4 regions of the Rhizobium sp. RCC_161_2 genome follow, and region 4 is predicted to be linked to each of the others. Evidence: predicted binding sites of a transcription regulator. Region 4 holds the regulator's gene; each other region holds the start of a gene.
What was found. Region 4 encodes PhoB, which activates phosphate uptake and scavenging genes when phosphate is short. Its sites were predicted from a motif close to TGTCATNNANCTGTCAT; they were not measured.
Positions count from the first base shown of each region.

Region 1 (5,579 bases), on a different contig from region 4:
ATGCCTCGACCACGGCCAGAGCCGCCATGTTGACGACTCCACGCGAGGTGACGGAGGGCGACAGGATGTGGGCGGGAAGCGCGGTGCCGAGCAGGATCGGGCCGACATGCAGGCCGTCGGTCATGGTCTTGACCACGCCGAGCGTGATGTTGGCGGCATCCAGATTGGGGAAGACCAGCAGGTTCGCCTCGCCGGAAAGCGTGCTGTCCGGCATGACGTGGCGGCGCAGGCTCTCGGAGATGGCGCTGTCGCCGTGCATTTCGCCATCGACTTCCAGCTCGGGCGCCGCTTCGCGTACAAGCGCTAGCGCATCGCGCATCTTGGTGGCGCTTTCCGATTCCCGCGATCCGAAGTTCGAATGCGAGACGAGGGCGACGCGCGGTGCGATGCCGAAGCGCTTGATTTCCTCTGCCGCCAGCACCGCCGATTGGGCGATCTCCTCGGCATTCGGGTTAAAGGTGACGTAGGTGTCGGTGTAGAAGGTCGCGCCGCGCTGGGAAATCAGCAGGCTGAGCGCCGAGAAGTCGCGGACGTCAGAGCGTTTGCCAATGATCTGGCGGACGATGCGCAGATGGCGCTCGTAACGGCCTTCGAGACCGCAGATCAGTGCGTCGGCATCGCCGCGCTTCAGCGCCAGGGCGCCGATGACAGTGGTGTTGGTGCGAACGATGGTTCTGGCTGCTTCCGGAATGACACCGCTGCGGCCGACGAGCGAGAAATAGAGTTCGACATATTCGCGGAAGCGCGGATCATCATTCGGGTTGATGACGGCGAAATCGGTATGCGGCCGGATCTTCAAGCCGTAGCGCTTCAGACGTGTCTCGATGACGTTGGGACGGCCGATCAGGATCGGCACGGCGGTGCCTTCTTCAAGAAGGACCTGGGCGGCACGCAGAACACGCTCGTCTTCGCCTTCGGAGAAGACCACACGCTTGCGCTCGGCGATCTTCGCGGCTGCAAAGATCGGCTTCATCACGAAGCCGGAGCGGAAGACGAAGCGGTTGAGCTCGTCCATATAGGCGTCAAAATCGGTGATCGGACGCAGCGCCACGCCGCTTTCGGCGGCGGCTCTTGCGACAGCCGGCGCGATGCGCAGGATCAGGCGCGGATCGAAGGGCGAGGGGATCAGGTAGTCCGGCCCGAAGACCGGCGTTTCGCCGGTATAGGCGCGAGCGGCCACATCCGAAGGCTCCTCGCGGGCAAGCGACGCGATGGCGCGCACAGCGGCCATCTTCATTTCCTCGTTGATCGTCTTGGCGCCGCAATCGAGAGCGCCGCGGAAGATATAGGGGAAGCAGAGGACGTTGTTGACCTGGTTCGGGAAGTCGGAACGGCCGGTGCAGATCATCGCATCCGGCCGGGCGGCGCGGGCGAGGTCCGGCATGATTTCCGGCGTCGGATTGGCCAGCGCCATGATCAGCGGCTTTTCCGCCATCTGTTCCAGGAGCTCGGGCTTCAATACGCCGGCGGCGGACAGGCCAAGGAAGACATCGGCGCCGCCGATCGACTCGGCAAGCTCGCGCTTGTCGCTTTTCTGGGCATAGACTGATTTCCATTCGTCCATCAGCACGTTGCGGTCTTCATAGACGAGGCCCTCGATGTCGTGGACCCAGATATTTTCGCGCTTGGCACCGAGAATGACCAGAAGGTTGAGGCATGCAAGTGCCGCAGCACCCGCGCCGGAGGCGACGATCTTGACGTCCTCAATCTTCTTGCCGGCCAGTTCCAGCCCGTTGAGAATGGCGGCAGCGACAATGATCGCGGTGCCGTGCTGGTCGTCGTGGAAGACCGGGATTTCCATCTTCTCGCGCAGGCGGCGCTCGACGTCGAAACATTCCGGCGCCTTGATGTCCTCAAGATTGATGCCGCCGAAGGTCGGTTCGAGTGCCGAAATCGTAGCGACCATCTCATCTACGGTCGGGGCCTCGATTTCGATGTCAAAGACATCGATGCCGGCGAATTTCTTGAAGAGGACCGCCTTGCCTTCCATCACCGGTTTGGAGGCCAGTGGGCCGATATTACCAAGGCCGAGGACGGCCGTGCCGTTGGAGATGACTGCGACGAGATTGCCACGCGAGGTATAGTCGAAGGCCGTTTCCGGATTGTCGCGGATGGCAAGGCACGGTGCGGCGACGCCGGGAGAATAGGCAAGCGCCAGGTCGCGCTGGTTGCCAAGCGGCTTGGTCGCCTGGATTTCCAGCTTGCCGGGGCGGGGATAGCGATGAAAGAAGAGAGCCTGTTCGTCGAGATTGCCACTCGCCATGTTCTTGGCTGCCTTCGATGTGTCGTTCGTATCCATCCCGCTTCTCCATTCCTGCTTGCGCGCCTGCGCCTCAAGCCCCCTCCATACATCAATCGTTCGGAGTGCACAGTATGGATTTGACGCTGCTGAAGGGTTTTTTGTCGCGGCAAAGGCATAATTTTCCTTTGCGGAAACTGTGACTTTGCAAAGGGCAGACGGCGGGCGGCCGCGTCATACGAGGTTCATGGCGGGAGGCTAGGAGGGTGGAAAACAGTGAGATCCCTCATGACCCTCATGACCCTCATCGCCTCTCATCGCGGCGGCACGCATCTGTGGCCGGAAAACACTCGGCTCGCCTTTTCGAATACCGCCAAGCTTGCTGTCGATCTCGTGGAATTCGATGTGCACCAGACGCGAGACAACCGGCTCGTCGTCCATCACGATGCGCTGATCGACCGCATGACGGATGGCAAAGGTGCGATCGCCGATTTCAGTTATGACGAGCTGATGCGCCATATCGTCATCGGCAGCGGCGGCGAGACCATTCCCACCCTTGCCGAAACCATCGATATTTTCGGGCCTTCCGCGATCGACCTTCGGCTGGAGATCAAGACGAAGCTGGATGGCAAAGCCTATGACGGCATGGAGGGCCGCATCGCGGACGAGCTGCTGGCGAGTGGCGTGCTGGGGCGAACCATGGTGACCAGCTTCTCGCTTTCACGTCTTGAAGCCTTCGGCACGGCGCTCGACGAGCGTGGCCTGAATGTCGGCGAACTCCTCGGCCTCGTCTTCCTATGCTTGCCGCAGACGGTTGCGCAGCTTGGTTGGGAGGGCATCCTTGCCGCAATTGGCCGGTTTGGTGTCCGTGACATCGCCTTGCGGGCAGAGACGATCGACGCCGATGTGATGGAGCTGTTCGGGAGAAACGGCGTGACGGTCCACGGCTGGGCGGCGCATACGAGCGAGGCGGCGCGGGCGATGTTCCGTCTCGGGGTCGCCAGTTTTACAACCGACCGGCCAGATCTCGCCATAGCTGCAAAACACAGCTGATTTCCTGCCATGAGCGCTCCGCACAGCATTTGTCATCATCCTGAAACACGAGTCTGATTTTGGAATAGGTAACGTAGGATAGGGCGCGGACAAAAGTTCGTGAATGAAAACATGGACACTCGGCGATTTCGAACGCTGTTCATTTCTGACGTTCACCTCGGCTCGAAAGCGGCCAAGGCGGACTTCCTCCTCGATTTTCTCCGTCTTCATGACGCCGACACCATTTACCTTGTCGGCGATATCGTGGATGGCTGGCGTCTGAAGCGCAACTGGTACTGGCCGCAGGATTGCAATGACGTCGTGCAGAAGCTGTTGCGCAAGGCGCGCAAGGGCTCGCGCATCGTCTATATCCCCGGCAATCACGACGAGTTCCTGCGCGATTTTCCCGGCATGCATTTCGGCGGCATCGAGGTGGCCCAGCGCGCGATCCACGAGACAGCCGACGGCAAGAAATATCTTGTCCTGCATGGCGATGAGTTCGACGTCGTCGTCCGCAACGCCCGTCTGCTCGCCTATCTCGGCGACTGGGCCTATGACATGGCGATCCTGATCAATATCGGCCTTGCCGCGGTTCGGCGCCGCCTGAATATGCCCTACTGGTCCTTCTCAGCCTGGGCGAAGCTTCAGGTCAAGCACGCCGTCAACTTCATCGGCGAGTTCCAGCGCGTCGTCGTGGAAGAGGCCAAGCGTAGCGACGCCGACGGCGTCATCTGCGGCCACATCCACCATGCCGTCATCGAGGACTTCGATGGCATCCGCTACATCAACACCGGCGACTGGGTCGAAAGCTGCACGGCAATCGCCGAGCATGATGACGGCACGTTCGAGCTGATCACCTGGCACTCGATTGCCGAGACCCTACCGGTTGGCGTTGCTGCTGATGAATTGCCGGAAGCGCTTGGAGCGCAGGCGGCGTAATATTTCGCCGCCTCACGGGCCTAATAACGCTCCGTCACAATTATTGATCACTGAGATCCCACTGCTTTGGTCATTTTAGGCTGAAACGTTACAGCTAGTCCATTTCCCGCCATAGTCGTAATCACGATAGGGTGCTAGGAACACATCAGTTCCCTTCAGGTCTGTCATGATTCCCGCGACAAAATCTCTGCAGGGCGAGGGCGCGCCGCCGTATTTTCGGTTGCGCACCGCCTTGTCCTATTGCGCGCCGTTGATCGTCAACGGAATTGCCTTGCCGTTTTTTCCCGTCTGGCTGGCCGGGTTGAGTTTCAGCGATCGTGAGATCGGCCTAATCCTTGCCGTGCCGATGGTGGTGCGGGTTCTCGTCGTGCCTATTGTCGGCATGCTTGCCGACCGCGTGCAGGAACGTGCCACGGTTTTGTTCTGGTCGGGCGCGCTGTCGCTGTTGACGGCGATCGCGCTTTACTGGACCAGCGATTTTTGGCCGGTGCTTCTGGTCTACGGCATCCAGGGCGCGACATACGCGCCTTACGTTCCCATCGTTGAATCGATCGCCGTTTCCGGCGTACGGCGCTGGGGTTTCGATTACGGCTCGATGCGCGTCTGGGGATCGATCGCTTTCATCATCTCGACCCTTATCGGCGGTCAGATGATCGGCAAATGGGGCGACACGACGGTGCTTCCCGCCATGGTCGCGGGCTTCGTCCTGACAACGCTGATGGCCTTCTTTTGTCCGCGCATCGGGCCGACGCGACGGCGCCATCATCAACCGATCGATTTGCAGGCGCCAACCGGCAGCTCGCTCCGGTCGCCGCAATTGCTGATCACCATGATTGGTGTATCGGTGCAGCAGTCGAGCCATGCCATGATGTATACATTCGCGTCGATCTACTGGCGCGATCTTGGTTTCTCAGGCACGCAGGTTGCCGTCCTCTGGTGCGTCGGGGTTGCCGCCGAGGTGATGGTGTTTTTCATGTCGAGGATGTTGGGCCGCCGGTTCAGCGCCTGGACACTGATTTTTTTCGGCTCGGCCGTGTGCGTCGTCCGCTGGATACTGTTCCCGATCAATTTCGGCTTTGTCGGCTATTTCGTGCTGCAGTGTTTCCATGCCTGCACCTTTGCCTGCGTGCATACCGGCATCCAGCGCCGCATCGTCGCTTCGGTGCAGGAAACGCAGGAGGCATCGGCTCAGGGTGCTTATTTCTTCTATAACGGCATGTTTCTCGGGCTGATGACGCTGGCATCCGGCTATCTTTACGCTTGGCTTGGCCTTTCGAGCTACTACGTCATGTCTGGCGTCGCTGCTTTTGGCCTCGCCATGCTGATCGTCGCCCGCAACACTCAGCCGCGCAGCTCCGCAATCGGCGGA
Region 1 is NZ_JBFUPL010000002.1:313,477-319,055, forward strand. It holds gene AB6803_RS05645 (NADP-dependent malic enzyme) at 1-2,299, opposite strand, end outside; gene AB6803_RS05650 (glycerophosphodiester phosphodiesterase) at 2,528-3,292, shown strand; gene AB6803_RS05655 (UDP-2,3-diacylglucosamine diphosphatase) at 3,404-4,210, shown strand; gene AB6803_RS05660 (MFS transporter) at 4,377-5,579, shown strand, end outside.
Region 1: a site for PhoB is predicted at 2,472-2,488, ahead of AB6803_RS05650 (glycerophosphodiester phosphodiesterase). Genes of this name have one in related genera too.

Region 2 (5,579 bases), on a different contig from region 4:
TCGCGCTCACCCGCAGCATGACCATGGGCGTGCGGGCGGCGTGCTTCGATCACGAAGGGCGGATCTTCCTGGTGCGGCATTCCTACATCGCAGGCTGGCACATGCCCGGCGGCGGCGTCGAGCGTCATGAGACGGTGGAGCAGGCGCTGGCAAAGGAATTGCGGGAAGAGGGCAATCTGGTGATATCGGGCCGGCCGCAACTCTTCCACGTCTATCTCAACAACCGCACCAGCAAGCGCGACCACGTCGTCTTCTTCCGCGTGCAAGTGGAACAGACCGCGCCGCGCAAGCCGGATATGGAGATCGTCGAAAGCGGCTTCTTTCCGCTCGATGCCCTGCCGATGGGGACGACCAAGGCGACGTATCGGCGGCTGAAGGAGCTAGAAGGTGGCGAGGCGCCGTCGAATTATTGGTGACGGCTTTCGTGCGGGAGTTCGACGTGGGAAGCCAAATGGGCGGCAAATGCGGACCCTATCTCGCCCTTGGCGGGCGAGAAAGCAATTTCACTGGTTTAGAAATTGCGAAACCGGAGGCTCTACATTCTCAAAGCTCAGCGCAATTTCTAAGCCATTGAAATTGCAAGAGCAGGGGTCACGTTCTTGAGCGAAGCAGTTCAGGATTCAGTGCGTCCCTGCCTACCCCCTCTCTTGCAAAATCTAGCACTTAGCTGAAGCTAAATGCTGATTTTGCTTTCTCGCCTGCAAGGGGCGAGATTGACCCCGCATCAAGCCGCCTTCGCCAATCCATCGCGCCCATGCGGGCGGTCAAAATCCAGATCGGGACCGACGGGGACGATACCAGTCGGATTGATCGCTCGGTGGCTGCGGTAATAGTGGTCCTTGATATGCGTAAGGTTGGTCGTTTCGGCGACACCGGGGACCTGATAGAGATCTCGCAGATATCCAGATAGGTTGCGATAATCCTCGATGCGGCGGATGTTGCATTTGAAATGGCCGACATAGACGGCGTCGAAGCGGACGAGCGTGGTGAAGAGCCGCCAGTCGGCCTCGGTCAGCCGGTCGCCCAGGAGATAGCGGTTTGCCTCCAGACGCTTGTCGAGCATGTCGAGCGTTTCGAACAGGCGGCGGACATTTCCGTCATAGGCTTCCTGGGCGCTGGCGAAGCCGGATTTGTAGACGCCGTTGTTGACCGTGTCGTAGACGACCTCGTTCAGCGCATCGATCTCGGCTCTGAGGTCCGTCGGGCAGAAATCGTCCGTCGAACCGGTCAGGCCGTTGAAGGCACTGTTGAACATGCGGATGATCTCGGCTGATTCATTGTTGACGATCGTCCCGGTCTGCTTGTCCCAGAGTACGGGAACGGTGACGCGGCCGGAATAATGCGGATCTGCCTTGACGTAGACTTCCCAGAGCGCCTTGGCGCCGAAGAGGTGATCGATCGTGCCGCCATCCTTGCCCTCGAATTCCCAGCCGTTTTCCAGCATCAGCGGATCGACGATGGAAACGGAGATCAGGTTCTCGAGCTTCTTCAGCTTACGGAAGATCAGCGTGCGGTGCGCCCAGGGGCAGGCGAGCGAGACGTAGAGATGGTAGCGTCCGGCCTCGGCCTTGAAGCCGCCGGTACCGCTCGGACCCGGCGCACCATCGGCGGTGACCCAGTTGCGGAACTGCGAGGCGGCGCGCTTGAAATGGCCCTTGGTTTCCTTCGTGTCGTACCAGACGTCATGCCAGACGCCGTCAACCAACATGCCCATTGTTCAATCCTTTCGGAAGTTCTGTCGAAAAACTTGATCTGGAAAAATACTAAAGGTCTGCGGAATTGCGAGGTGATAAACGATGAACAGTGCGTCACGTCATCATCCCGACATGATCATGCAGCAACAAAAGGCCGCTCGCATTTTACATTGGACGAACCGAAAATTTCCTGCTATCCGGCTTGTCACACTTTGAGGACCCCTTGTCATGAAAGCAACCAGAAGCCTGCGACGACGCCGATGATCCCGAACGCTCGAAAAGCGTTTTCGAGAACCATCCCGTCTGTCTATCTGGTTTCTGTGGTCTAATGTACAAGCACGATCTGGTCTACCTCACTGAGGATGCGTCGCACGACGCCGTCATCGAACTCATCAACGAAGAAGCATTCGGTCCCGGCCGGTTCGCCCGCGCCGCTGCGCGGATTCGCGAGCAGGGGCCGCATGAGCGCTCGCTCTCCTTCATCTGCGCCGACGACGGCGAGACGATCGCCTCCGTCCGAATGACGCCGGTGCTCGCCGGCTCGGTCAAGGGGCATCTGCTCGGACCGCTTGCCGTCCGCCCGTCGCACAAGAACCGTGGCATCGGGCGGGAGCTGGTGCGGATCGCGATCGAAGCTGCCAAGCGTAAAGGATCTGAAGCGGTCATCCTGGTCGGTGATCCGCCCTATTACGGCCCGCTCGGCTTCGAGAAGGTCGCCTATAATGCGCTGGCATTTCCGGGGCCGGTCGATCCGGGCAGGGTGCTCGTCGTGCCGCTCGCCGCTGACACGCATGAGCGGCTGAAGGGCACGATTGCCTGGCATGATGACGCCGTATCGGCCGTCATTACCGAGGAGATTGAGGACGAAGATCTGCCGCCAGTGGCAATCGCGGTCTAGCCGCAACGATTTCCACAGATCCGGCCAACCACTGCCCGCGCGCTCCCTCGCGCGGGTATTTTTCATCTACCTGTCATACGGCCAACCTAGAGTTTTGCTTGTTCTGATGAAGAGCGATTGCGAAACTTTTGGGGGTAGTGCAATGACTGAAAATCTCACGCAAAAAGATATATTTCCGACCAGCCAGCTGGAAGATGCTGACGGGGAAGGCCATAACTGTACCGACAATCCGACGATGGGGGAAATCATCGGACGTCGTTTTTCCCGTCGCGGCTTCCTGCAAGGGTCGCTCGCTGTTTCCGCTATCGCTGCGACGGTGGGGCCGCTCGCATTGGTAAGCGCGGAAAAGGCGCGCGCAGCCGGCGGCTCGGCCTTCGCCTTCAAGGAAGTCGAAGCCGGTGTCGATGCCGATCACCATGTCGCCGAAGGTTATGATGCCAATGTGCTGCTGCGCTGGGGCGACGCGCTCTTCGCGGATTCACCGGTCTTCGATCCGAAGAACCAGTCCGCCGAGGCACAGCGTCGCCAGTTCGGCTACAACAATGATTATGTCGGCTATATCCCGCTGGAGGGGTCTTCCGAACATGGTCTGCTGGTGGTCAATCATGAGTATACCAACCCGCATCTGATGTTTCCGGGCCTGGTGACGATCGCCGACGGCAAGATCAAGCAGGCGCCGCTCAGCAAGGAGCAGGTGGATATCGAGATGGCCGCCCATGGCGGCACCATCGTCGAGATCCGCAAGGTCGACGGCAAGTGGCAGGTCGTTCCGGACGGCAAATATAATCGCCGCATCACCGCGACGACCGAGATGCAGCTGACCGGCCCGGCTGCCGGCAATGATCGGCTGAAGACCTCAGCCGACGCGACCGGCGCCAAGGTTTTCGGCACGCTCAACAACTGCGCCGGCGGCGTCACGCCCTGGGGCACCTACATCATGGCCGAGGAGAACTTCCACGGCTATTTCTCCGGCAAGCTGCCCGAAGGCCACAAGGAAGCTGCCAATTACAAGCGGTATGGCGTGCCGGAAGGCAGCTACGAATGGGCGAATTTCTATGACCGATTCGATCTCTCCAAGGAGCCGCACGAGCCGAACCGCTATGGCTGGGTCGTCGAGGTCGACGTGCTCGATCCGCAGTCGGTGCCGAAGAAGCGCACGGCGCTTGGCCGCGTGAAGCATGAGGGTGCTGCCAATATTGTTTCCAAGGATGGCCGCGTGGTCCTCTATCTCGGCGACGACGAACGGTTCGACTATGTCTACAAGTTCGTGACGGCCGGTACCTTTAATGCCGCCGACCGAGCCGCCAATCTCGATCTGCTCGACAATGGCACGCTCTATGTCGCCAAGTTCTCCGAGGACGGCACGCTTGCCTGGTTGCCGCTGACCTTCGGCCAGGGGTCGCTGACGGCGGAACATGGTTTTGCCAGCCAGGCCGACGTGCTGATCGAAACGCGCCGTGCCGCCGACTTGCTCGGTGCGACCAAGATGGACAGGCCGGAAGATATCGAACCCAATGCCGTCAACGGCAAGGTCTATGTCATGCTGACCAACAACAGTAAGCGCAAGGCCGATCAGATCGATGCCGCCAATCCGCGCGCCGACAATGCCTTCGGTCACATCATCGAGATCAGCGAAGAGGACGGTGTGTTCTCGGCGACCAAGGGCAAGTGGGAAGTACTGCTGAAATGCGGCGATCCCTCCGTTGCTGCCGTCGGGGCTTCCTTCTCGACCGAGACGACGAAGAACGGCTGGTTCGGTATGCCCGATAACTGCTCCATCGATGCCGCCGGTCGTCTCTGGGTGGCGACCGACGGCAACAGCAACAAGGCGACCGGCCGCACCGATGGTCTCTGGGCTGTCGATACGGAAGGTGATGCGCGGGCGACCTCGAAGTTGTTCTATCGCGTGCCCGTCGGCGCCGAGCTTTGTGGCCCGCTGTTCCTGCCCGACGACCAGACGGCTTTCGTGGCCGTGCAGCATCCGGGCGATGGCGGCGATGACTGGTCGGGTCACGGCCGTCCGTCCTATTACGAGGATCTGTCGACGCGCTGGCCGGACTTCAAGCCGGACATGCCGGTGCGTCCCGCGGTGGTGGCCATCACCAAGACCGGCGGTGGCAAGATCGCCGTCTAACGCTTTGTAAAGAACAACCTATCGCCCCGTCTGCCTCAGCGGGGCGATAGTTTTTTCTGCAGGAAATAGCGGCTACGACCCAAGGGGAAATCGGGTAACTCGCCGAAGATTGCATAGCCCTGCCGCTGATAGGCGCGCAGCGCCTGTGGATTGAAAGTATCGATCCAGGCGCCGAAACAACCTCGCGACACCGCTTCCGCTTCCGCCGCTTCCAGTAGCTTGCCGGCCATGCCCTGGCCGCGCAGTGTTTCCGGCACGAACAGCCATGCCGTGAACAGCCAGCCCCAGGCCGTATAGCCCGAGACGCCGCCGATGGTCTCGCCGCCTTCGTCGCGGATCAGGACTGCAAGCGCGCGGCGCTCGGACGGACCGACATCGGCGGCATTGAAGGCCGTCAGGCCTTCGCTGATCGCCGCGAGGTCGCTTTCGGAAGGAGTGTCCGTTACATCAAGTCGCCACATGGTACTCACCGTCCTTCACGCCACCACATGGCGGAAAAGCCAAAGAGGAGGGCGGCAAGACCGGCAAAACCCGCAAAGAGCGGCAGATTGTTGATGCCCTTCAGGATGGTTTCGTCGGTCATGCGGATGGTCAGGCGCTGATCGTCGGTGACACGCACGGCACCGCGCACCGGCAGGATCGGCGGGACGGTGACGCCACCGCCTGCGGTCGCAACCCGGGCAACGAGACCCTTGGTCTTTTCCGCCAAAGGCTTCAGCGTCTCCGTCGTCGAGATCATCGCCTTGAACTCCGGCGCATCGACGGCGCCGACATGCACCAGCGTCGAGAGATTGCCGTTGGCGATCTGGTAGAGCCCGATCTCGTCCATGCGCTTGTCAGCCTGGTAGAGCCC
Region 2 is NZ_JBFUPL010000003.1:108,666-114,244, reverse strand. It holds gene AB6803_RS08385 (NUDIX domain-containing protein) at 1-416, shown strand, start outside; gene AB6803_RS08380 (glutathione S-transferase family protein) at 725-1,714, opposite strand; gene AB6803_RS08375 (GNAT family N-acetyltransferase) at 2,023-2,592, shown strand; gene AB6803_RS08370 (PhoX family phosphatase) at 2,735-4,726, shown strand; gene AB6803_RS08365 (GNAT family N-acetyltransferase) at 4,762-5,187, opposite strand; gene AB6803_RS08360 (hypothetical protein) at 5,193-5,579, opposite strand, start outside.
Region 2: a site for PhoB is predicted at 2,653-2,669, ahead of AB6803_RS08370 (PhoX family phosphatase). Genes of this name have one in related genera too.

Region 3 (5,579 bases), on a different contig from region 4:
CGTAGATCGAGTGCTTGACGGTGTAACGATAGGCCGGGCGTTTGCGGAACAGCACCACATAGGCATAGCCCACAACCTCTCCGCCCTTGATCGCGACGACATGGGGGAAGCGGCGGCTCTTCAAATTCTTGCGCCGCTCCCGCAGATCGTCCGGTTGCGGCGTGTCGGTATCGTCAACCCCGTCCTCTACGCCGCGGCGAATGTGGCGGCGATAGATCGCCAACATGGCATCGACGTCGGTATCCCGGGACGGGCGAATGACGATTGTTTTGTCCTGCTCCATGATCGAACCTGATTTCCCGGTCTATTCCGCAACGACGTAGGTATAAAGCCGGATGCGGCCAGTGGCATCGGTCTCGCGATAGACCCCCTGAATCTCCACATCAAAACCGGGGAAGGTGTTGAAGCAGGTCTCAAACATCTTGAGATAGTCGATCATGGGCTGTGCCTTCTTTGTCAACCGTTCGCCCGGCACGATGGTGGCGATGCCCGGAGGATAGACCACGAACGGCGTCGTTGCGATGCGGCCGGCAATGGCGTCGATCGGCAGGTACTCCACATCGTTGCGCACCAGGCAGCGTGCGGCATCGTGAGGCGACAGGGCAATGGGGGGCAAGTGGTCAGCCGAGAACTGCAGCGTTTGAAGTGCGCTGACATTGGCCTGGCGGAAGAAGCGGTGCATGTCTGCGCAGAGATCGCGTAGCCGCACCCCTGCATAGCGGTTTGGCCGGCGGCGGTAGAATTCCGGGATTGCCTCCTCCAGCAGCGCATTGTCGTCGTGCAGCCTTTTGAAGGCGACGAGGCCGCTGATCAGCGTGCCGGCTTTACTGGCCTCCACCCCGGGGGTGAGGAGAAACAGCAGGGAATTGAGGTCGTTTTTCTCCGCGACGATGCGGTTTTCACGGAGATACTGCGCCACTATGGGCGCTGGAATACCGTGCTCGGCATAGGTTCCGGTCGCCCGATCAAAACCTGGTGTCAGCAAGGTGAGCTTGTTGGGATCGGTCATGGCGAAGCCCGGTTCCATCGCGGAAAAGCCGTGCCATGCCGCGTCGGGCGTCAGGTGCCAGAAGGCGGGATTGGTCGCGAGCTGGTCGGTGGTGATGCTCTCCCATGGCACATTGTGCACCGCGCCGGGGCTGGATACATCCGGGATCGCCACCCGGTCCGGCACGAAAGGTTCGAAGAACCAGCGACGCTCGGGACGATGTTCCTTCTCCTCGAACTCGCGGCGCACGGCCCTGATCTTCTTGCGTAGTTCGATGCCGAGACGGATCGTGTCGTCCCACAACACTTCGCCCGAACGCCCCTTCATCATCTGCGCGCCCACGTCGAGTGAAGCAAACAGGGGATAGAAGGGTGAGGTCGAGGCGTGCTGCATGAAGCTCTCGTTGAACCGCCGATGCTCCACGCGGCGCTTCTGGCCGGTGATATGCCGGTCCTTCATGTGGATCTGGGATGCCTGCGAGAAGCTTGCGAGCTGTTTATGGGTGGACTGCGTGGCGATAATGCCCGGCGCATCGGGGCCGAGATCGGCAAGACCCATGGCAAAGCGTCCGGCATAGAGCGGGTGGAACTTCATGAACCCCGCCCATGCCTCGTCGAAGAGGATGTAGTCGCACAGATGCCCGATGCGCTTGAGGATCATCTCAGCATTGTGGATGGTACCGTCATAGGTGCACTGCTCCACCACCGCGACACGGAATGGGCGCGGCTTCTTGCAGGCATCGGGGTCTTTCACCAGCGGATGGGTACGGATGCGCTCCCGCAGGGCCTCTTCGTCCATGGCCGCAAAATCGATGGGGCCGATCAGTCCGTGAACGTTGCGTATGGTCGGCAGGTAAACCGGAATGCCGCCGGAGATCATCAAGGCGCCATGATGGGCGGCCTTGTGGTTGTTGCGGTCGAACAGCACGAGATCGCCGTCGGTAACCAGCGCAGAGAGTGCCACCTTGTTGGAGGTGGAAGTGCCGTTCAGGACGAAATAGGTCTTCTCGGCGCCGAAGATCTTGGCCGCTTCCTTCTGCGCGGCAAGTGCCGGCCCCTCGTGGGTCAACAGGTCGCCGAGGTCGAGCACGGAGTTGTCGAGGTCGTCGCGGAACACCGCTTCGCCCAGATGCTCCATGAACACCCTGCCGATGGGGCTGCGGCTATAGAAGATGCCGCCATTGTGTCCGGGGCAGGTCCAGAGGTGGTTGCCTTCCTCTGCATAATCGACCAGAGCGCCAAAGAACGGCGTTTTCAGCGTCTCGGCATATTGCTTGAGCCGGCTGATAAGGCTCTTGGCGATGAAGGCGGGCGTTTCTTCGGAGAGGAAGACATAGCCATCGATGAAGTCGAGTACCTCCACCGGTACATCCTCGAAGCGCTTGCGGCGGATCAGCAGGATGATCGGGAATTCAAGACCACGCCGGCGCATTAGATTGATGAGGGAAGCGGTCTTGCCCTCGAGCCCCTTCTTGCCCCAGTCGACCAGCATGCAGCCGATGGCGGCATCCGTCTGCACTGCGATCTCTGCGTCTTCGAGATTGCGCGCGCGCACCACTTCAAAGCCGGAGCGTTCGATTTCCTCGACGATCTGGTTGTAGCGGGCGCCCTCCAAATCCTCGTTATCGAAGGTCGGTGTCGCGAATAAAAAATTGAAACGTCTGAAATAATCCATCTGGGTACCCGTTCTTGATCCGGCACGAGGTGTCGACGCATTTCATGACAGGGTTGTGACAGAATGCCGAATGTCCGAGGCACCCGCACAGAATGGTTCCGCCATTCACATGGCAAGATCGTGCAATGTCAAGAATGGCGGAATAGCGGGCAGTCGTTGAAGAGTGACAAGTCGGATAGATCATGCCGAAGCATGCTTGTTCTTTCAATTAGACGCAGTTGCCTCAGCGCTCCACGACAAGGTCGCTAAGAGGCTTCGAGCAGCAGGGCAGAAACAGGCCAGCGTCGATCTCGCGCTGCCTGATGCCGCCGTTGTGGCTCATTTCGACTGATCCGGACACCAGCTTGGACTTGCAGGTTCCGCACACGCCGTTGGAACAGGAAGATGGGAGCCGGATGCTCGACTTCTTTGCGGCGGAAAGAACTGTTTGTTCGGTCGAGACTTCGATCTTCCGATTTTGCTTGGTGAACTCGACCTGGAAGACCTTGCTGGCGGCGACTTGCTCGGCAACAGGTCCTGGTGCGTCGATGACTGCGGCGTCGAAGCTCTCTTCGATATAGCTAGCCGGAGGAACACCCAGGCTTGCTGAAATCGAACGCGCGGCTACCATGAACGGGGCTGGACCGCAGCACATCACCACCCGTTCGGCGATATCGGGAACGGCCAGTTTGAGGTACTCGGGCGTAATGCGGCCGGTCAGCCCAGGCCAATCCGGCTCACCAAGCACGCTTTCCGGCAGGAAATGAAGGCGCAGACCCTTCATGCGGGATGCCAGACACGAGAGCTCCCTGCGAAAAATCAGATCAAGCGGAGTCCTCGATGCGTGAATGAAGATCACGTCGGCCGGCTCGCAGCTATCGGCCAGACTACGGACGATCGACATCACCGGAGTAATGCCGGACCCGCCTGAAAGCAGCAAAAACTTGGCTGCAGTCGTTTTCGGTCGAACGAAGTGCCCCAGGGGCCCCTGGCCCTTCACGGCCGTGCCACTGGTCATGTTGTCGTGAAGCCAATTCGACATCTTGCCGTTCGGGACACGCTTAACTGTAACAGTGAAAGCGTTGGTTCGATGAGGCGAGGAAGAAATGCTGTAGCATCTTGCCTCCGCGTCGTCTCCCGCCGGGAAATCAAAGAGAAAGTACTGGCCGGCTTCGAAGTCGAAACGCTTGCCTTCCGGCGACGCGAACGTGAAGCTCTTCACATCGTGCGTCTCTTGGTGGACGTCGATGCAGACAAGATTCTCGTCGTGCTCCGGGTTCCAGATCTGTGGGGTGGTCTGACCGCGATGCATCTGTGCGAACTCAATACCCATGAGCCCGCATCCGATCGATGTACCACGTCGCGAACTTGTCCAGATTGGTCTCAGAGAACTGCGAATATGGGCCTGGCTGGTAAGCGGGGTCGAGCGCGCCGGCATGCGAACGAGCGACGAGGTCCGCGTCTTGGTCGGTTGTGGCGATCCAGACGTCGGTGAGCTTGTCGAGGTCGTAGTCTTTGCCCTCGACGGCGTCCTTGTGGACAAGCCACTTCGTCCGGACCAGCGTCTTTCCGGCAGAAAGCGGGATGACGATCGCGACAATTGCGTGATCGCCCATGAAGTGGTTCCAACTATTGTGGCCCCAGAGGTGCGTGTCGCCCAGATCCTTGCGGGTCATTTGGCCCAGAGGCTTCGAGACGGCGGCCGTTGCATCGTGCGTCTGAGATTCGCCGGCGCCTGCAATGATCAGGCGCTGGGTCCGGAAATTTGTCGCGCAGTCAACAAGCTGTTCGATTGCCGCCGATGGAAAACCATCCGCTTCCCACGCTTTGGTTTTTTCCTCATATAGACGGAAATGCTCTTCAGCCTGTTCGCGATCTTCCGGGCTGAGCGTTTCGGGGTCGAACCCAAAGTCGAGGTCCACGAAGGATACGCAAAGTTCGGGATGGTTCGCGGAACAGTGGTAGCACTCGCGATTGTTTTCCATCGTGAGCTTCCAGTTGCCGTCTTCAATGACGTCGGTCTGATGCGCAACCTTTGCATTGCGGATGTCGTAGGGTGCCAGACGCTCGATCATAGCCTGTTCGAGGTTGGCAATATCTTCAGGCGGACTATCAGACAGACAGACGTAGATGAGGCCGCCAACGGACTTGAAGTTTACAGGCTTCAGTCCGTGGCAGTTCTTGTCGAAATCCTTACCCATGTGAGGCGCATAGTTTAGCTCGCCGGACAGCTCATAGGTCCATGTGTGGTAGGGACAAACCAGCTTCGATACGATCGTTGTCCCAGAATCGAGTAAACGGGATCCGCGATGGCGACAGACATTATGAAGTACGCGGATTTCACCATCATCGTCGCGCAAGAGGATCAAGCTCGTCTTGCCGATGTCGATTACGGTCGCATCGCCGGCCTCGGGAACGTCGCAATCCAGGCCGATGCAGATCCAGTGCTTGTGAAAGAATACGTCGATGTCGGCATCGAAGACGTCGTCGCGCGTATAGAGGCCCGCCGGCAGCGAGTGACCATTTGCGCGAGCGTCAAGAAGAGCTGAGATCGAGGAAGGCAGCCTGTTTAGCATGATAACCTCTTATGCTTGGTTGATGGCAGTTTGCCCTTGTGCTGTGGCGCTTTCAACGGCATTAATTTTCCATTTCGCATAAGTTAAAGTTATGGGGAGTGAATGGACTTTCGAAGACGCATTCCATCACTGACAGCGCTTATGACCTTGGAGGCGGTAATCCGTCGCAAGAGCTTCACTTTGGCTGCTGTCGAGCTCGGCGTTACTCAGGCCGCGGTAAGTCGCCAAATCGCCGGACTGGAAGAAGACCTCGGGCAGCCGATGTTCGTGCGCAAGCATCGCGCGATCGAACCGACCACTGCCTGCCTCGCCTTAGGGGCCTCGCTCGCGCAGAGTTTTTCGAACATCGCTGATACGATCGA
Region 3 is NZ_JBFUPL010000006.1:320,656-326,234, forward strand. It holds gene AB6803_RS18060 (N-acetyltransferase family protein) at 1-283, opposite strand, end outside; gene AB6803_RS18065 (Orn/Lys/Arg decarboxylase N-terminal domain-containing protein) at 305-2,662, opposite strand; gene AB6803_RS18070 (FAD-binding oxidoreductase) at 2,886-3,974, opposite strand; gene AB6803_RS18075 (SRPBCC family protein) at 3,964-5,217, opposite strand; gene AB6803_RS18080 (LysR substrate-binding domain-containing protein) at 5,320-5,579, shown strand, end outside.
Region 3: a site for PhoB is predicted at 2,707-2,723, ahead of AB6803_RS18065 (Orn/Lys/Arg decarboxylase N-terminal domain-containing protein). Genes of this name have one in related genera too.

Region 4 (5,579 bases):
TCCAACATCGCCGCTCGATCCCGCGACCGCGCTGCCGGTGCAGATCTACATGTGGGCGAGCGAAGCCGAGCGCGCCTTTGTCGAGCGAACCTCCGGGGCCATTATCGTTCTGCTCTTCTTCCTTGTTGCAATGAACATCGGGGCCATCCTGCTGCGTCGTCGCTTCGAGCGGCGTTGGTAGAGGGGGAGACGAGATGAACGTGATGACGGAAGCCGCAAGCGAGAAGGCATTGGCCAGGAAGATGACGACGATCCCCTACAAGATGATCGGCCAGGACGTCTCGGTCTATTACGGCGACAAGCGCGCCCTGTTCGGTGTCGACCTGAACATCCGTGCCAATACGGTCACCGCGCTGATCGGCCCTTCCGGTTGCGGCAAGTCCACCTTCCTGCGCTGCCTCAACCGCATGAACGACACGATCGACACCTGCCGCGTCACCGGCAAGATCACGCTCGACGATCAGGATGTCTATGACACCGCCATCGATGTCGTGGAATTGCGCGCCCGCGTCGGCATGGTGTTCCAGAAGCCCAATCCCTTCCCGAAGTCGATCTATGAGAACGTGGCCTACGGCCCGCGTATTCACGGGCTGCACCGCTCCAAGTCCGATCTCGACCATATCGTCGAAACCAGCCTGCAGAAGGCCGGCCTCTGGGGCGAGGTCAAGGATCGATTGCAGGAAGCCGGCACCAGCCTGTCCGGCGGCCAGCAGCAGCGTCTCTGCATTGCCCGCGCCGTTGCCGTCAGCCCGGAGGTCATTCTCATGGACGAGCCGTGCTCGGCGCTCGATCCCATCGCCACGGCTAAGGTCGAGGAACTGATTCACGAGATCAGGGAAAATTTCACGATCGTCATCGTGACGCATTCCATGCAGCAGGCGGCCCGCGTCTCGCAGCGCACCGCAATGTTTCACCTCGGCCATTTGGTCGAGGAGAACGATACCGATAAGATGTTCACCAATCCCGACGATTTCCGCACGCAGGATTACATCATGGGCCGTTTTGGTTGATGATGGCAGGCGCGCGGCTCCTTTCACACAGTTCACCTTGAGGATAGAAAAATGGTCTCCACTCACATTCTCTCAGCCTATGACGAAGACCTGAAGTTCCTGACGCGCCGCATTGCCGAAATGGGCGGCCTGGCCGAGCAGATGGTCAGCGATAGCGTACGCGCGCTCGTCAACAGCGACGCGGCTCTGGCTCAGAAGGTCATCTCCGACGACGTCGTTCTCGACCATGCCGAGCGCGAAGTCGGCGATAAGGCGATCGTCACCATCGCTCGCCGTCAGCCGATGGCCGCCGACCTTCGCGAAATCATGGGCTCGATCCGCATCGCCTCCGATCTGGAGCGTGTCGGCGACCTCGGCAAGAACACCGCCAAGCGCGTCATCGCCGTCCAGGGCACCGGCGTTCCACGGAAACTTGCCCGTGGCATCGAACATCTCTCCGAACTGGCGCTTAGCCAGCTCAAGGAAGTGCTCGACGTCTACACGACCCGTTCGCCCGACAAGGCCGTGTCGATCCGTGAGCGCGACGAGGAAATCGACGCGATGTACACCTCGCTCTTCCGCGAGATGCTGACCTACATGATGGAAGATCCGCGCAATATCACTACCTGCACGCATCTTCTCTTCTGTGCCAAGAACATCGAGCGTATCGGCGACCATGCCACCAACATCGCTGAGACGATCTATTACATGGCAACCGGCAGCCAGCCCGAAGGCGAGCGCCCGAAAGACGATACCGCCAACACCGTCGGTGCGGTGACGGAATAATCCAGACGCCAAAGAAGGAGACCAGAGACGTATGGTTCCGAGAGTTGCTGTTGTAGAAGACGAAGAAGCGCTCAGCGTTCTGCTGCGCTATAATCTCGAGGCCGAAGGCTTCGAGGTCGACACGATCCTGAGAGGCGACGAAGCCGAGCTTCGCCTCCAGGAGCGCATTCCCGATCTTCTGATCCTTGACTGGATGCTCCCCGGCGTGTCCGGCATCGAGCTCTGCCGCCGGCTGCGCATGCGGCCGGAGACGGAGCGCCTGCCGATCATCATGCTCACCGCCCGCGGCGAGGAAAGCGAGCGCGTGCGCGGCCTTTCCACCGGTGCGGACGATTATGTCGTCAAGCCGTTCTCGACGCCGGAACTGATGGCCCGCGTCAAGGCGATGCTGCGCCGTGCCCGTCCGGAGGTTCTCTCCACGGTGCTGCGCTGTGGCGATATCGAACTGGACCGCGAGACCCATCGCGTTCACCGCAAGAGCCGCGAAGTGCGGCTGGGGCCGACCGAATTCCGCCTGCTGGAGTTCCTGATGTCCTCGCCGAGCCGTGTCTTCTCGCGATCGCAACTCCTCGACGGTGTCTGGGGGCATGACATCTATGTCGACGAACGCACTGTCGATGTCCATGTCGGACGTCTGCGCAAGGCGCTGAACTTCTCCAATATGCAGGATGTCATCCGCACCGTTCGCGGCGCGGGTTATTCCATGGAGGCCTGAGCGGGAAACCGGTCAGTCACCCAACATAGCGGCGGAAACAGAAAACGGGCCTTTCGGCCCGTTTCTTTTCTTCAGCTATGGCGCATCTCAGCCGCGTGGCTGAGCCGCCGGCCGCCGGCGCTCATGCACCGGCTGATAGGCCAGGCGCTGATGGTAGCCGCAATAGGGCGATGCATCCGGGCTGTCATTACCGCAGAAGTGGAAATCATCCTTCAGAGGATCGCCGACCGGCCACTTGCAGGTACGTTCGGTGAGTTCCGTCAGGCCGAGGCGTCGCGAAATCGGAACGACCACATTGGCTGCCGGACGATATTCGATCTCGTTGACCGTATCGATCTCGACTTCTTCCTTGAGCATCGTTGCGCCCTGCTGACGGGTAACCGTGCGGGTTGCAACGCGCGAGGCGTAGTTCGGTGCGCGTGGCGCCGAAGTGTTGCGCTTCTGCGCTCGGGCCGCCGTCGCCGTGCCACCGGCCTTCGCTCGGCCCGGCAGGCTCAAGCGATGTACCTTGCCGATGACGGCGTTACGACTGACGCCACCAAGCTGCGCCGCGATCTGGCTCGCGCTCAAACCCTCGGACCACAGCTTCTTCAGCTTCTCGACGCGTTCGTCTGTCCAATTCATGCCCTGTCTCCGCTGTCGCGTTTCCGATGGCAGAATCCTTCACCATTGCCTCAGATGGGGTCGAGGCCCGAAACGCTTAAAAAATTGTGGTGACTAGTTCCCGCCGCATGCAGTCTAGTAATTGAGATTTAACCTAGTGTGAGGCTGACTCCGTGACAAGAGTCGCATGATTCCTGGGGAATCGATTTCGGGGTTTTCCCCAACTTGCTTGTCTAGGCGTGGCATTTTTGCAATATTAGCAATTGAAGGCATACCTCTCGTTCAGAGGTGCTCTGCCGCGCCTGCTAAATCGCCTGTTTTGTTGACATTGCGGTGCAAAACATCAATAGTGCCTCAGCCGCCGCAAGGCGGCATTTTTGATTTTTCCGGGCCCGTTTCACTTGAAGGAAACGATTGGCCCTAAAGGTTGTGATCGAGGAGATACGGGCCATGGCTGAAACCGCGCCGCTTTATGACACCTATATGCGTGCCCCGCTGCGGTTTGAGCGAGGAGAGGGCGTATGGCTGTTCACGGAGACAGGCGAGCGCTATCTCGATTTCGCCGCAGGCGTCGCGGTGAATTCGCTCGGTCATGCGCATCCCCATCTGGTTGCGGAACTGAAGGCGCAGGCCGACAAGGTCTGGCACCTGTCGAACCTCTATGAGGTGCCGGGCCAGGAGAAGCTGTCGAAGCGCCTGACGGAAGCCACCTTTGCCGACAAGGTGTTCTTCACCAATTCCGGTGCCGAGGCACTGGAATGCGCGATCAAGACGGCGCGGCGGTACCAGTTCTCCAAGGGCCATCCCGAGAAATTCCATATCATCACCTTCGAAGGCGCTTTCCACGGCCGCACGATCGCGACGATCGCCGCCGGCGGACAGGAGAAGTATCTCGAAGGTTTCGGCCCCAAGGCGCCGGGCTTCGACCAGGTGCCGTTCGGCGATCTCGACGCCGTGCGTGCCGCTGTCACCGATGCGACGGCCGGGATTCTTATCGAGCCCGTGCAGGGCGAGGGTGGCATCCGCCCTGCGACCAACGAATTCCTGCGCGGCTTGCGCCAGATCTGCGATGAGCATGGCCTTCTTCTGATCCTTGACGAGGTCCAGTGCGGCGTCGGCCGTACCGGCAAGCTGTTTGCCCATGAATGGTCCGGCGTCACGCCCGACATCATGGCCGTGGCGAAGGGTATCGGCGGCGGCTTCCCGCTCGGCGCTTGCCTTGCGACGGCGGAAGCCGCTTCGGGCATGAAGGCCGGTACGCATGGCTCGACCTATGGCGGCAATCCGCTCGCCATGGCAGTCGGCAATGCCGTGCTCGATATCGTGCTGGCAGACGGCTTCCTCGAACATGTGCGCGACATCGCCCTGGTGTTCCGTCAGGGCCTCGCCTCGCTTCAGGATCGTTTCCCCGATATCATCGAGGATGTCCGCGGCGAGGGCCTGATGCTGGGCATCAAGGCCGCCATTCCACAGGTGGAGCTGCTGCAGGCCATCCGCGCCGAGCATCTTCTCGGCGTGCCGGCCGGCGATAACGTCATCCGTCTGCTGCCGCCGCTGGTGGTGACCGCCGAGGAAGCACGCGAAGGCATTGCCCGCATCGAACGCGCTGCAGAATCCGTGCGCGCGACCCGCGTCAAAAAGTCGGCCTAAATCCAGCGCCCGTTGATTGGGGCGTTTTGCCCCGCGCGGGCGTTGTTGTTTTCTAGAGTACAGGTAGGGACATGGCTTCTCCGAAACACTTTCTCGATCTCTCGGCCGTCGCGGCTGCCGATCTGCGCAGCATCATCGATGATGCCATCGTGCGAAAGCGGGCGCTGAAGGCCGGCACGGCCGACAAGCCGCTGGCCGGCAAGATGCTGGCGATGATTTTCGAGAAGCCATCCACCCGCACCCGCGTCTCCTTCGATGTCGGCATGCGCCAGCTCGGCGGCGAGACGCTGTTCCTGTCCGGAACCGAGATGCAGCTCGGCCGCGCCGAGACGATCGGCGATACGGCCAAGGTGCTGTCGCGTTATGTCGACGCCATCATGATCCGCACGACCGAGCATTCGCGGCTGCTGGAGCTGGCCGAACACGCGACCGTGCCGGTCATCAATGCGCTGACCGACGACACGCATCCCTGCCAGATCATGGCTGATATCATGACCTTCGAGGAGCATCGCGGCCCGATCAAGGGCAAGACCATCGCCTGGACCGGCGACGGCAACAATGTACTGCATTCGTTGATCGAGGGGGCCGCACGCTTCGACTATCGCATGAACATGGCCGTACCCCTTGGTTCCGAGCCAAAGGATCACTATTTGAACTGGGCCCGCAACCAGGGCGCCGAAATCATGCTCTCGCATGATGCCGACCGTGCGGTCGCCGGCGTTGATTGCGTGGTAACCGATACCTGGGTTTCCATGAATCAGGAACACCGGGCTCGCGGTCACAACGTCTTCCAGCCCTATCAGGTCAACCAGGCTTTGATGGCACAGGCCGGCAAG
Region 4 is NZ_JBFUPL010000005.1:61,436-67,014, reverse strand. It holds gene pstA (phosphate ABC transporter permease PstA) at 1-181, shown strand, start outside; gene pstB (phosphate ABC transporter ATP-binding protein PstB) at 195-1,010, shown strand; gene phoU (phosphate signaling complex protein PhoU) at 1,062-1,775, shown strand; gene phoB (phosphate regulon transcriptional regulator PhoB) at 1,807-2,490, shown strand; gene AB6803_RS14730 (GcrA family cell cycle regulator) at 2,578-3,114, opposite strand; gene AB6803_RS14725 (aspartate aminotransferase family protein) at 3,544-4,743, shown strand; gene argF (ornithine carbamoyltransferase) at 4,815-5,579, shown strand, end outside.